DNA from 3 places in the Herbaspirillum sp. Her3 genome. Region 1 is predicted to be linked to each of the others. Evidence: predicted binding sites of a transcription regulator. Region 1 holds the regulator's gene; each other region holds the start of a gene.
The links. The regulator LexA, encoded in region 1, represses DNA repair genes until DNA is damaged. The targets are predictions, from matches to a motif close to ACTGTATNNNNATACAGT.

Region 2: recA (recombinase RecA) is a predicted target of LexA. The motif match lies at 1,646-1,663, and genes of this name have one in related genera.
Region 3: ACVC5H_RS19370 (VRR-NUC domain-containing protein) is a predicted target of LexA. The motif match lies at 1,677-1,694, and genes of this name have one in related genera.

Annotation. Positions count from the first base shown of each region.
Region 1 is NZ_CM176328.1:3,320,749-3,324,022, reverse strand. Features, by position in the region: gene ACVC5H_RS15090 (tetratricopeptide repeat protein) at 1-889, opposite strand, end outside; gene lexA (transcriptional repressor LexA) at 1,075-1,734, opposite strand; gene rpsF (30S ribosomal protein S6) at 2,063-2,428, shown strand; gene priB (primosomal replication protein N) at 2,450-2,749, shown strand; gene rpsR (30S ribosomal protein S18) at 2,805-3,089, shown strand; gene rplI (50S ribosomal protein L9) at 3,116-3,274, shown strand, end outside.
Region 2 is NZ_CM176328.1:4,892,738-4,896,011, reverse strand. Features, by position in the region: gene ACVC5H_RS22285 (tetratricopeptide repeat protein) at 1-1,345, opposite strand, end outside; gene recA (recombinase RecA) at 1,788-2,837, shown strand; gene recX (recombination regulator RecX) at 3,225-3,274, shown strand, end outside.
Region 3 is NZ_CM176328.1:4,242,126-4,245,399, forward strand. Features, by position in the region: gene ACVC5H_RS19370 (VRR-NUC domain-containing protein) at 1-1,641, opposite strand, end outside; gene ACVC5H_RS19375 (LysR family transcriptional regulator) at 1,774-2,655, opposite strand; gene ACVC5H_RS19380 (SDR family oxidoreductase) at 2,808-3,274, shown strand, end outside.

The DNA of each region.
Region 1 (3,274 bases):
TCGGGTCCAGTGCCAGCGCCTGGTTGAACATGCGCATGGCATCGTCGAAGCGGTCGCCGGTGCTGAAATAGCTGGAGCCCAGCTTCACATAGCTGTTCGGGTCCTTGGGGGCGATCTCGATGACGCGCAGCAGGTGCTCGTGGGCTTCCTCGATGCGGTTCAGTTTCAGGTAGGTATCGGCGATCTTGTTGTGCGCATAGGTATCCTGCGGATCAAGCAGGATGGCGGTTTTATGGGACTCCACCGCTTCCTTGTACATTTCCATGGCGTGCAGCGCTTCGCCCAGAGCGGTATGCGAAGGCGCGAAACTGATCTGCAATTCCAGCGACTTGAGAATGGTGGCGACCGCCTCGTTGAGGCGGTTTGCCTCAATCAGCGCGCGCCCCAGGTGGGAGAGCGGGCCGGGTGCATTCGGTTCGCGCTTGACGGCATCTTCGAAATACGCGACCGAGGCTTCTGGATCGGCCTTTTCATGCAGGGCGTTGGCCAGGCCGATGCGCGCTGCCCGATTCTCGGTGTCGATCGAGATCGCCCGCTCATAGAGGGCGATCGCTTCATCTATCCGGTCCTGGTTCAGGATGGTGCCGGCCAGGTTGCTCAGGTATTCGGCATTGCCGGGGTCGGCGTCGACAGCTTTGCGCAGGTAGATTTCCGCTTCAGCGAACTGGCCCTCCTGCATGGCCACCAGGCCTCGTGCATGGTTGGCAAAGACCAGCTTGGGTGCCCGCGCGAGTACGGCCGTGCAGAGGTTCTTGGCTTCCTCGGTCTTGCGGTTGTCCAGCAGATCCAGGGATTTGCGGACATCCAGCAGATCCTGCAGGTTGGACTTGGCGGCGGCCGGGGCCGGAATGTGTTTGCCGTGCTTGTTGCTGCTCTTGCGCGTCGACATCGAAAGGGGTCCTCTTGGTTGGGCGCATCGCTGGCGCCGGGCATAGCTATCCAGCAAGGATGATATGCGCAACGCGTCACGGGCGAAGAGGTGAATAGAAAGCAAAAAACCTCCGTTTTAGACGGAGGTTCATGCAGCAACACGCAGTCGCAGGCGCCCGGTGCGGGTGGGGCGCCGGCCTGTGCTCAGTTCCAGCTGCGCAACAGTCCGACCGCCAGGCCTTCCAGTGCAAACTGATCTTCTTCCGGCTTGACGATGATGGGTTCGAATTCCGGGTTTTCGGGGAAGAGGGTGATGACGCTGCCGGTCTTCTGGTAGCGCTTGACCGTGACCTCATCGGCCAGGCGCGCCACCACGATCTGGCCATTGCGCGCCTGGTCGGCGCGGCGCACCGCCAGCAGGTCGCCATCCAGGATGCCGGCGTCGCGCATGGACATGCCGCGCACCTTGAGCAGGTAATCGGGCTTGGCCGGGAACATGGCCGGGTCGACCTGGTAGGTCTTCTCCACGTGCTCCTGGGCCAGAATGGGCGAGCCCGCTGCCACCCGGCCGATCAGTGGCAGGCTCAGCTGCATCAGGGCGGGATGGGGCAGGGCCATCTGGCGCCCCGTGCTGATGCTCGCGCCAGCGCCGGACTCGCGCAGGCGGATGCCGCGTGACGTGCCGGGAGAAATCTCGATGGCGCCCTTGCGCGCCAGTGCCTGCAGATGCTCCTCGGCGGCGTTGGCGGAGCGAAAGCCCAGCTCGGCTGCGATTTCGGCGCGCGTGGGAGGGAAGCCGGTGTTCTCGATGGCGTTCTTGATCAGGTTCAGGATCTGTTCCTGGCGCGCGGTCAGTTTGAGCATGGGGGTGGCCTTTCTCGAAGGGAAGGCTGTCTGGATGAACAGTCTGTATTTTTATACAGGTGCAATCCTTGTGTCAACGGCAACATGCATATTCCAGCGTGGAAAAGGCAAGTTTTCTTCTCTATATATAAGAGGAGGTAGATGAAGTTTCTGCCGCTTTGCCAACAATGTGCCGCTCATGGGCGGCTGGCTGTGGTCTTCTGGCCGCGCCGTAGGCTCGCCGCGATTGCTGTCGGGGCGGAAACCTAGTATGATCTCGGGTTTTCCTCTTCCCACACCCGTCTTGACGCCGGGGTGGGCGTCTTCAATAAGTCCATAAGGAGTCTACATGCGTCATTATGAAATCGTATTTATCGTCCACCCGGACCAAAGCGAGCAAGTGCCGGCGATGATCGAGCGTTACAAGGGCATTGTCACCACCCGCGGCGGCAAGGTCCACCGTGTCGAAGATTGGGGCCGTCGCCAACTGGCTTACCAGATCCAGAAGCTGGCCAAGGCTCACTACGTCTGCCTGAACATCGAAGTCGACAGCGAAACGCTGGCTGAAATCGAAACCGGCTTCAAGTTCAACGACGCCGTCCTGCGCCACCTGACCGTCAAGATGAAGAAGGCCGAAACCGGTCCTTCCCCCATCCTGAAGGCAGTGCAGAAGGAAGACGCGGCCAAGAGCCGTACCGAAGCTCCGGCAGCTTAAGCGCTGCGAACATCGCGGAGAGTGAACCAGCTTCAAGTCATCGCCAGCCTGGCAGAACGTGACGTTTTACGTTACACGCCGGCCGGTATCCCGATTGTCACTGCCAGGTTGCAGCATCAGTCGGAACAGATGGAAGCTGGGCTGAAGCGCCAGGTCGAATTCGAGATCGCGGCGCTGGCAGCAGGGGAAATCTCCGGTGCCCTCAACAGGGCGGCACTGGGTGAAGTCTTCCGGTTCACCGGCTTTTTGGCCCGCAGGAATCGCAACAGCAAGAGCGTCGTGTTTCATATCGTTGATTTTGGCCCGGTCGCGCCGGATTGAGCGGCGCAAGGTAGCCAAACAGACCTTACCCAATTTTTAGATACAGGAGCCAACCATGGCATTCGGTAAAAAGTTCGATAAAAGCAAGCTGAAAAACAAGCGTCAACAGCAAAACCCGCTGTTCAAGCGCAAGAAATTCTGCCGTTTCACCGCCGCTGGCGTTGAACAGGTCGATTACAAGGACGTGGACACCCTGAAGGACTTCGTCCAGGAAAACGGCAAGATCATGCCGGCACGCCTGACCGGTACCAAGGCCCACTACCAGCGTCAAGTTGACACCGCCATCAAGCGCGCGCGTTACCTGGCCCTGCTGCCGTACACCGATCTGCACAACGCGTAATCAGCGTCGAGAAATAGGAGAAAAACATGCAAGTCATTCTGTTGGAAAAAATCGTGAATCTCGGCGGTCTGGGTGATGTCGTGCGCGTCAAGGACGGTTTCGCACGCAACTTCCTGATCCCGCAACGCAAGGCCCGCCGCGCTACCGATGCAGCCATCGCTGAATTCGAAGCCAAGCGCGCCGAG
Region 2 (3,274 bases), 1.6 Mb from region 1:
TGCTCATGCATTGCTTGACGGCGCCATCGATCAGTTCCTCGGCCAGATTGGTCCGGCCGGTATCGGCCAGCACCTTGCGCGCGAGCATCTGCAGGGTCTTGTTCTCGTGGTCGGACTTGACCGCATCGGCGATCAGCCTGGCGCCTTCCTCGTCCTTGCCCATCGAGAAGGCTGCCTTGGCCAGGGCCAGGGTGGCGGTATCCGAGCTTTCCTTGCCGGCGGCCTGCTGTGCGGTCTCGAAGGCCTGCTGGGCGGAAATGGTGTCCCCCAGCTGCACGTAGGCCTGGGCCTGCACGGCGGCTTGTGCGGAGACGAAGATGTTGGATTCCTCATAGCGGCGCGGCGCGCTTTCCAGCAGGCGCAGCGCGGCGTCCGGGTCGCCGCTGTCGATGTGGACCTGGGCCAGCGAGAGCAGGTCGGTGGGCTGCGCAGTGAGCGAGCCCTTGGTGTGCTTGAGCACCTTGTCGTAGGCTTCGCGTGCCTGGTCGAGGTGGCCGCTGCGGTAGGCCACGTCGCCCACCAGGCGGCTGCGGCGCGCCGAGGGGATGATCTCGGAGGACTTGGTGAGCGCCTCCAGCGCACCTTCCTGGTTGCCCTGGGCTTCGTCGATCTGGGCCAGCAGGTCGTAGGCGGCGATGAACTGCTTGTTCTGCGCCAGCACGTCCTCCACGATCACGCGCGCATCATCCATCTGGCCGGCCACGATGTTGCAGCGCGCCAGGCCGATCTTGGCCCACACCAGGTCGTCGCGCATGGACAGGGCCTGCTTGTAGACCTCGCGCGCCTCGTCGATGCGGCGCTGTTCGATCAGCAGCGTGCCCTTGGTCTTCATGATTTCCACGATCCACTTGGGTGCGGCCTTCAACACGTTGTCGCATTCGAGGATGGCGCCGGCGAAGTCCTTGCGCTTCATCTTCTCGGTCACCGGCAGCATGGCGTGCTGTTTTTCCAGCAGGCGGTCGACGCGCTCGGCGATGCGGCTGGCCGTCAGCGGCTTCAACATGTAGGCATCCGGCTGGAACTCGGCCGCGCTGGCCACCAGGTTGTAGCCGCTCTCGGCAGTCACCATGATGAACATGCAGGTCGGGGAGAGCATGTTCTGGGTGCGGAAGAACTCCAGCAACTGCTGGCCGTTGCTTTCCTTGTTGAGGTTGTAGTCGCAGATGATCAGGTCATAGGTGCCGGATTGCACGAAGCGGATGGCTTCATCGGGCGTGGCGGCCTGGTCGACCTTGGTCACGCCAAGCTGCCCGAGGTGCATGCGAATGTTCTGGCGCATCGTCGGCATGTCGTCGATGACCAGGCAGCGCAGGGCGCTGATATGGCTAAAGGGCACTAAACTCATGAGAACGGTCTGTAATGCGATCTGTAAAGTGATCTGTAAAGCAAGCTGTCGGCTGGGCCCCCGGATCGCCTGGGATGATAATAATTTCCGCGGTGCAATATCGTGCGAGATGACGACTATTGCACGCCAGATGACCCAAAGCTGACGAATTATTCCTACCAAGTCGCGAGTGTGCCGTTTTTTTTCCTTCCATGCATCATTCCTCTGCGTTTTATGAAGTTTTTGGAAGGACTGGCTCTCGTATAATTGGGTTTTTCGCCCCCGATGAGGCGAGGGCCGACAAAAAGACTTGCACGAAGCACTGTTTTTTTATACAGTATCGCTCTATCGGGGCGGTCATCCACTGCCGCCGGGCAACACAGCAGCACGCAAGCCATATTGTGCAACATCAGCAAGACCTCCCCTGACACCCTTCTTCACGACATTTTGCCGAGAGAGATTTATGGACGACAAAAAAGCTGCGAACAACTCTGAAAAGAGCAAGGCGCTGGCCGCCGCGTTGGCACAGATTGAAAAGCAGTTTGGCAAGGGCTCGGTGATGCGCATGGAAGACGGCGTCATCGCCGAGGAAATCCAGGCCGTTTCCACCGGTTCCCTGGGCCTGGACATCGCGCTGGGCATCGGCGGCCTGCCGCGTGGCCGCGTCATCGAGATCTACGGTCCGGAATCCTCCGGCAAGACCACCCTGACCCTGCAATCAATCGCCGAGATGCAGAAACTGGGCGGCACCTGCGCCTTCATCGACGCCGAGCACGCACTGGACGTCACCTATGCCCAGAAGCTGGGCGTGAACCTGAACGACCTGCTGATCTCGCAGCCCGACACCGGCGAACAGGCCCTGGAAATCTGCGACGCCCTGGTGCGTTCGGGTGCCGTGGATCTGATCGTGGTCGACTCCGTGGCCGCGCTGACCCCCAAGGCCGAAATCGAAGGCGACATGGGCGACTCCCTGCCCGGCCTGCAAGCCCGCCTGATGTCGCAGGCACTGCGCAAGCTGACCGGCAGCATCAACCGCACCAACACCACCGTCATCTTCATCAACCAGATCCGCATGAAGATCGGCGTCATGTTCGGCAACCCGGAAACCACGACCGGTGGTAACGCGCTGAAGTTCTACGCGTCCGTGCGCTTGGATATCCGCCGCACTGGTTCGATCAAGTCGGGTGATGAAGTCATCGGCAGCGAAACCAAGGTCAAGGTTGTCAAAAACAAGGTCGCGCCGCCGTTCCGCGAAGCGCACTTCGACATCCTGTATGGCGAAGGCACTTCCCGCGAAGGCGAAATCCTGGACCTGGGTTCCGAGCACAAGGTGGTCGAGAAGTCCGGCGCCTGGTACAGCTACAACGGCGAGCGTATCGGCCAGGGCAAGGACAATGCCCGCAACTACCTGAAGGAACATCCGGAACTGGCCCGCGAGATCGAGAACAAGGTCCGCGTCGCCCTGGGTGTGCCGGAACTGGCCGGTGGCGAAGCTGAAGCCAAGGCTTCCTGAGCCTGGGCAACTGAGTCCGATTTGGATTCAAGCAGCATCACGGCGGCAGGGTTTGCCTGAGCCTTTGACGTCGCGATGTTGCCTGTTATTCCTGCTTGTGTACGCTGATCGGGTGCGTGAGCGGGGCGTTGTACTTGAGTTGTATTTGTATTGCATTACCGCATTACTGCTTTACCGTTTTAATGCATCGAAGCTTCACTGAATCAAAGCACCACCGACTCAGTGAATCAAAGCGTCACTGAATCACAGCTTCATTGCATCAAACTTCACTGCATCAACGCATCACGGTGGCCTGGCTTCTCGCGCTTGGTGCCGCAAGGTCACAAGGCGTCAGCCATCATGGTGTCTATTGTTTTTTTCGTTTCATCGTCCGTGTAGTCGAACGTCATGCCAAGACCGCCGATCAGCCTGAAAGCACGGGCGCTCAAGTATCTCTC
Region 3 (3,274 bases), 920 kb from region 1:
CTGCTCCCATTGCAGATAGCACACCGAGACCGGCATGGCGTGACGCGCGCAATAGTCCAGCCAGCGGCGCTGGTTGTCCTGCAGGCGGTCGCCCGGCCCTTTCACTTCGATCATGCGATAGCGCCGTTGCTGCGGCCAGAACTGGATCAGGTCGGGGAAGCCGTTACGGTTCTCCCGCACGTCCTCGAGGATGCGCAGGCACCACAGCTTCAGATGCGCAGCCGGAATGCAGTCCAGCGCCATCGTCAGCACCTCGCGCGGGATTGCTCCCCAGGCAACGAAGGGCGATTGCAGACCCTGCTTGGCCTCATGGGTGGCGAGGATGGATTCACGATAGCTGCCATCATCGAGTCGCCCCAAGCAGCGCGCCAGCAGCTCGCGCCGCCGCGCAGCGAAATCGGCGCTCAGCAGATCAGCGGGCTCGCGCTGGAAGGGATGGAAGAAGGCACCGGGAATGGCCGCAAACAGGGCTTCCCAGCACAGCAGGCCAAAGAGCGTATTGGCCAGCGCGTTCTCGACGTAGAACACCGGCGCCTGCGCCTGCTGCAGATGACGCTGAACCACGACCTCGACGCGGCGGCCATCGGCGGGCAGTACCAGCGCGATCTGATCAACTATGGCCGGACGAGGGCGCAGCGCGGGGGGCAAGCCCAGCTGGCGTGCCAGGCGCGGCGCGATGCGCAGCAACTGCTGGCGCTCAGCCTCGCTCTCGGGCGCCTGCGAGGCGACTTTCAGCAGGTCATGGGCGGGACCGAAGCGGCCCTGTTTTTCCAGCACGCGGATGGCACGCACCCGCGCCCCGGGATAGGCGCAAGCGGCATAGACCTGCTGCGCCTGTGCCCAGTCGCCAGCCTTCTCAAACAGCTGGCCGAGCTGGAACAGCAGGCGCTCGCGGCGACTCTGCAGCCAGGGATTGTCGAAGCGGCCCGAGGGCAGCGCCGCCAGGATCGCAGCCGCCTCCTCGCCGGCGTGGTAGCGGTCCTTGCTGGCCTGCAGTTGCAGGTAGAGGTCGATATCGGCGCGGCTGCGAAAACCGCGCGCCTGCGGTGACAGGGCAATCTGTTCATAGCGCAGCATGCCCAGGTCGGCCAGGACGAACTCGCTCCAGTCCTGGCGCAGGTTGCCGAAGAACATCAGGCGCAAACGTTCACACAGGCCGCCAAGCCGCATGCGCAGGACCTCTTCGCCGCCCTGCCCGGGCGCCATCCATTGCGCAAAAGGACGGGGCGCGGCGTGGGCCGCATCGGCTGCCAGCGCGGCCAGCAGATCCTCCTTGCGCGCGGTCTTGAGCGCGCCGCTCAAGGCAAATGCGCGCACCAGTTCCGGCTTGGTCGCCAGCGCGAACAGCTCGGCCAGGGACAGCGGCGGATCCAGGTCGATCCACTCCTGCGGCAAGTCCCGTGCGGCCTGCAGCGCACAGCCGATTTCCGGATAAGCCAGGCGGCTCACGCGGAAGTGTTCCCCCTTGCGCATCATCAGGCGCACGAAGAGCGCGCGCGAAGCCAGCGGCAGTCCGGCAAAGCGCTGCATGAAAGCGCACTCCTCTACACTGAGCAGGTCGGCATAGCGCTGCGCCAGCCAGTCCAGCGCCTGCTGGAAATTGCTCAGGTAGTAGAAACGGTGATCGGGAACGGCGGGCATCGGGGGAACAAACGCGGAAAAAGAGTCGAGCGATAACTGTATGGATGAACAGTATAGCCTTTTCAGCGTAATCCACCATATTTGCCGCGCCAAAAATGAAGCCCCGGGAATCATCCCTGCCCGCTCAGCCGCTCACAGCCTGCGTGCCAGCTCAGCGGCAAAAAAATCGGTCACCACTCGCACCCGCGCCGGGATGAAGCGGCGGCGCGGCCAAACCAGACAGATGTCGCGCGTCTCGGCCACATAGGCATCGAGGACGGTGACGATATGCGGACGGCACAGCTCACCCACCAGCGAAGCCCGGTTGAACATGCCGATGCCCACGCCGGCCTGCACTGCAGCCAGGATGGCTTCCACCGTGTTGGAGGACAGGTTGCCCTGTACCGGCACGCTGAAGCGGCCCTGTGGACCGCTGAAGGTCCATTCGTTCATGTCGTTGAAGATCAGGCAGTTGTGCCGTACCAGCTGCTGCGGTGTCTGCGGGACGCCGAACCGCGCAAAATAACGGCGTGCTCCCACGCACACCAGGGGCACGCTGGTGACACGCTTGACCACGGCATCGGGATGATGCTGCGGACTCACGCGGATGGCCAGGTCGATGCCGTCGGCCAGCAGATCACGCACGCCGTCCGAAAACTGCAGATCGAGGCGAATGCCGGGATGCCGGGCCAGCAGCGCCGGTATCAGCGGCAGTACGTGCAGGCGGCCGAAGGTGGCCGAAGCCGCCAGTCGTACCAGGCCTGTGGCCGCCACGGTACTGCTGGCCAGCTCGGCATCGGCCTGCGCCATCTCTTCCAGCAGGGGCGTGGTGCGGGCGTAATAGCTGCGGCCGTGATCGGTCAGCGTCACGCTGCGGGTGCTGCGGTTGAGCAGTTGCACGCCCAGGCGCTTTTCGAGGGCGCTGACCGACTTGCTCACGCTCGACTGCGATTCACCCAGCCGGCGCGCAGCAGCAGAAAAACCGCCCGTTTCAACCACGGCGGCGAAGGCCGTGAGTTCCTGGAACCTGTCCATGTGCATCCTTTTATTTATTCCAAATCAGAATAACAGTCATCGTATTTTGTCGGATTATCAATCGAAACAAGGGCAATTACCATGCCTCAGCACCTGGCCGGACTTCCCTCTGAATCCCGCCCTTTTTCCCTTGAACCGATTGGACACACATCATGAACACTGCACATCACAACCCTGCAAGCCATCCGGCGCCCTCCCTCGACCTCAGCGGCAAGAAGGTCGTGGTGGTCGGCGGCAAGACCGGTATCGGACTCGGAATTGCCCGCGCCGCGCTGGCGGCCGGCGCTACGGTAGTCGTCGCCAGCCGCCGCATCACCTCCACCGGATCACGCCCGGACCTGGCCGGGTTCGAGCAGGCGAGCATGGACATGCGCGATGAAACCTCGGTGCGCAACGCCTTCGCCGCCATCGGGCCTTTCGATCATCTGGTAGTCACGGCCGCGCCCGACATCGGCACCTGGGGCAGCTTCATGGATGCCGACATGGGCGGCGTGCGCAGCTATGTCGAGGGCAAGTTTCTCGGCACCTGGGCCTGTGCCCGCTATGCCGCGCCGCTGCTGCGCACTGGCGGCTCGATGAGCTTCCTCAGCGGCGGCATGGCCGCGCGGCCCAAGCCCGG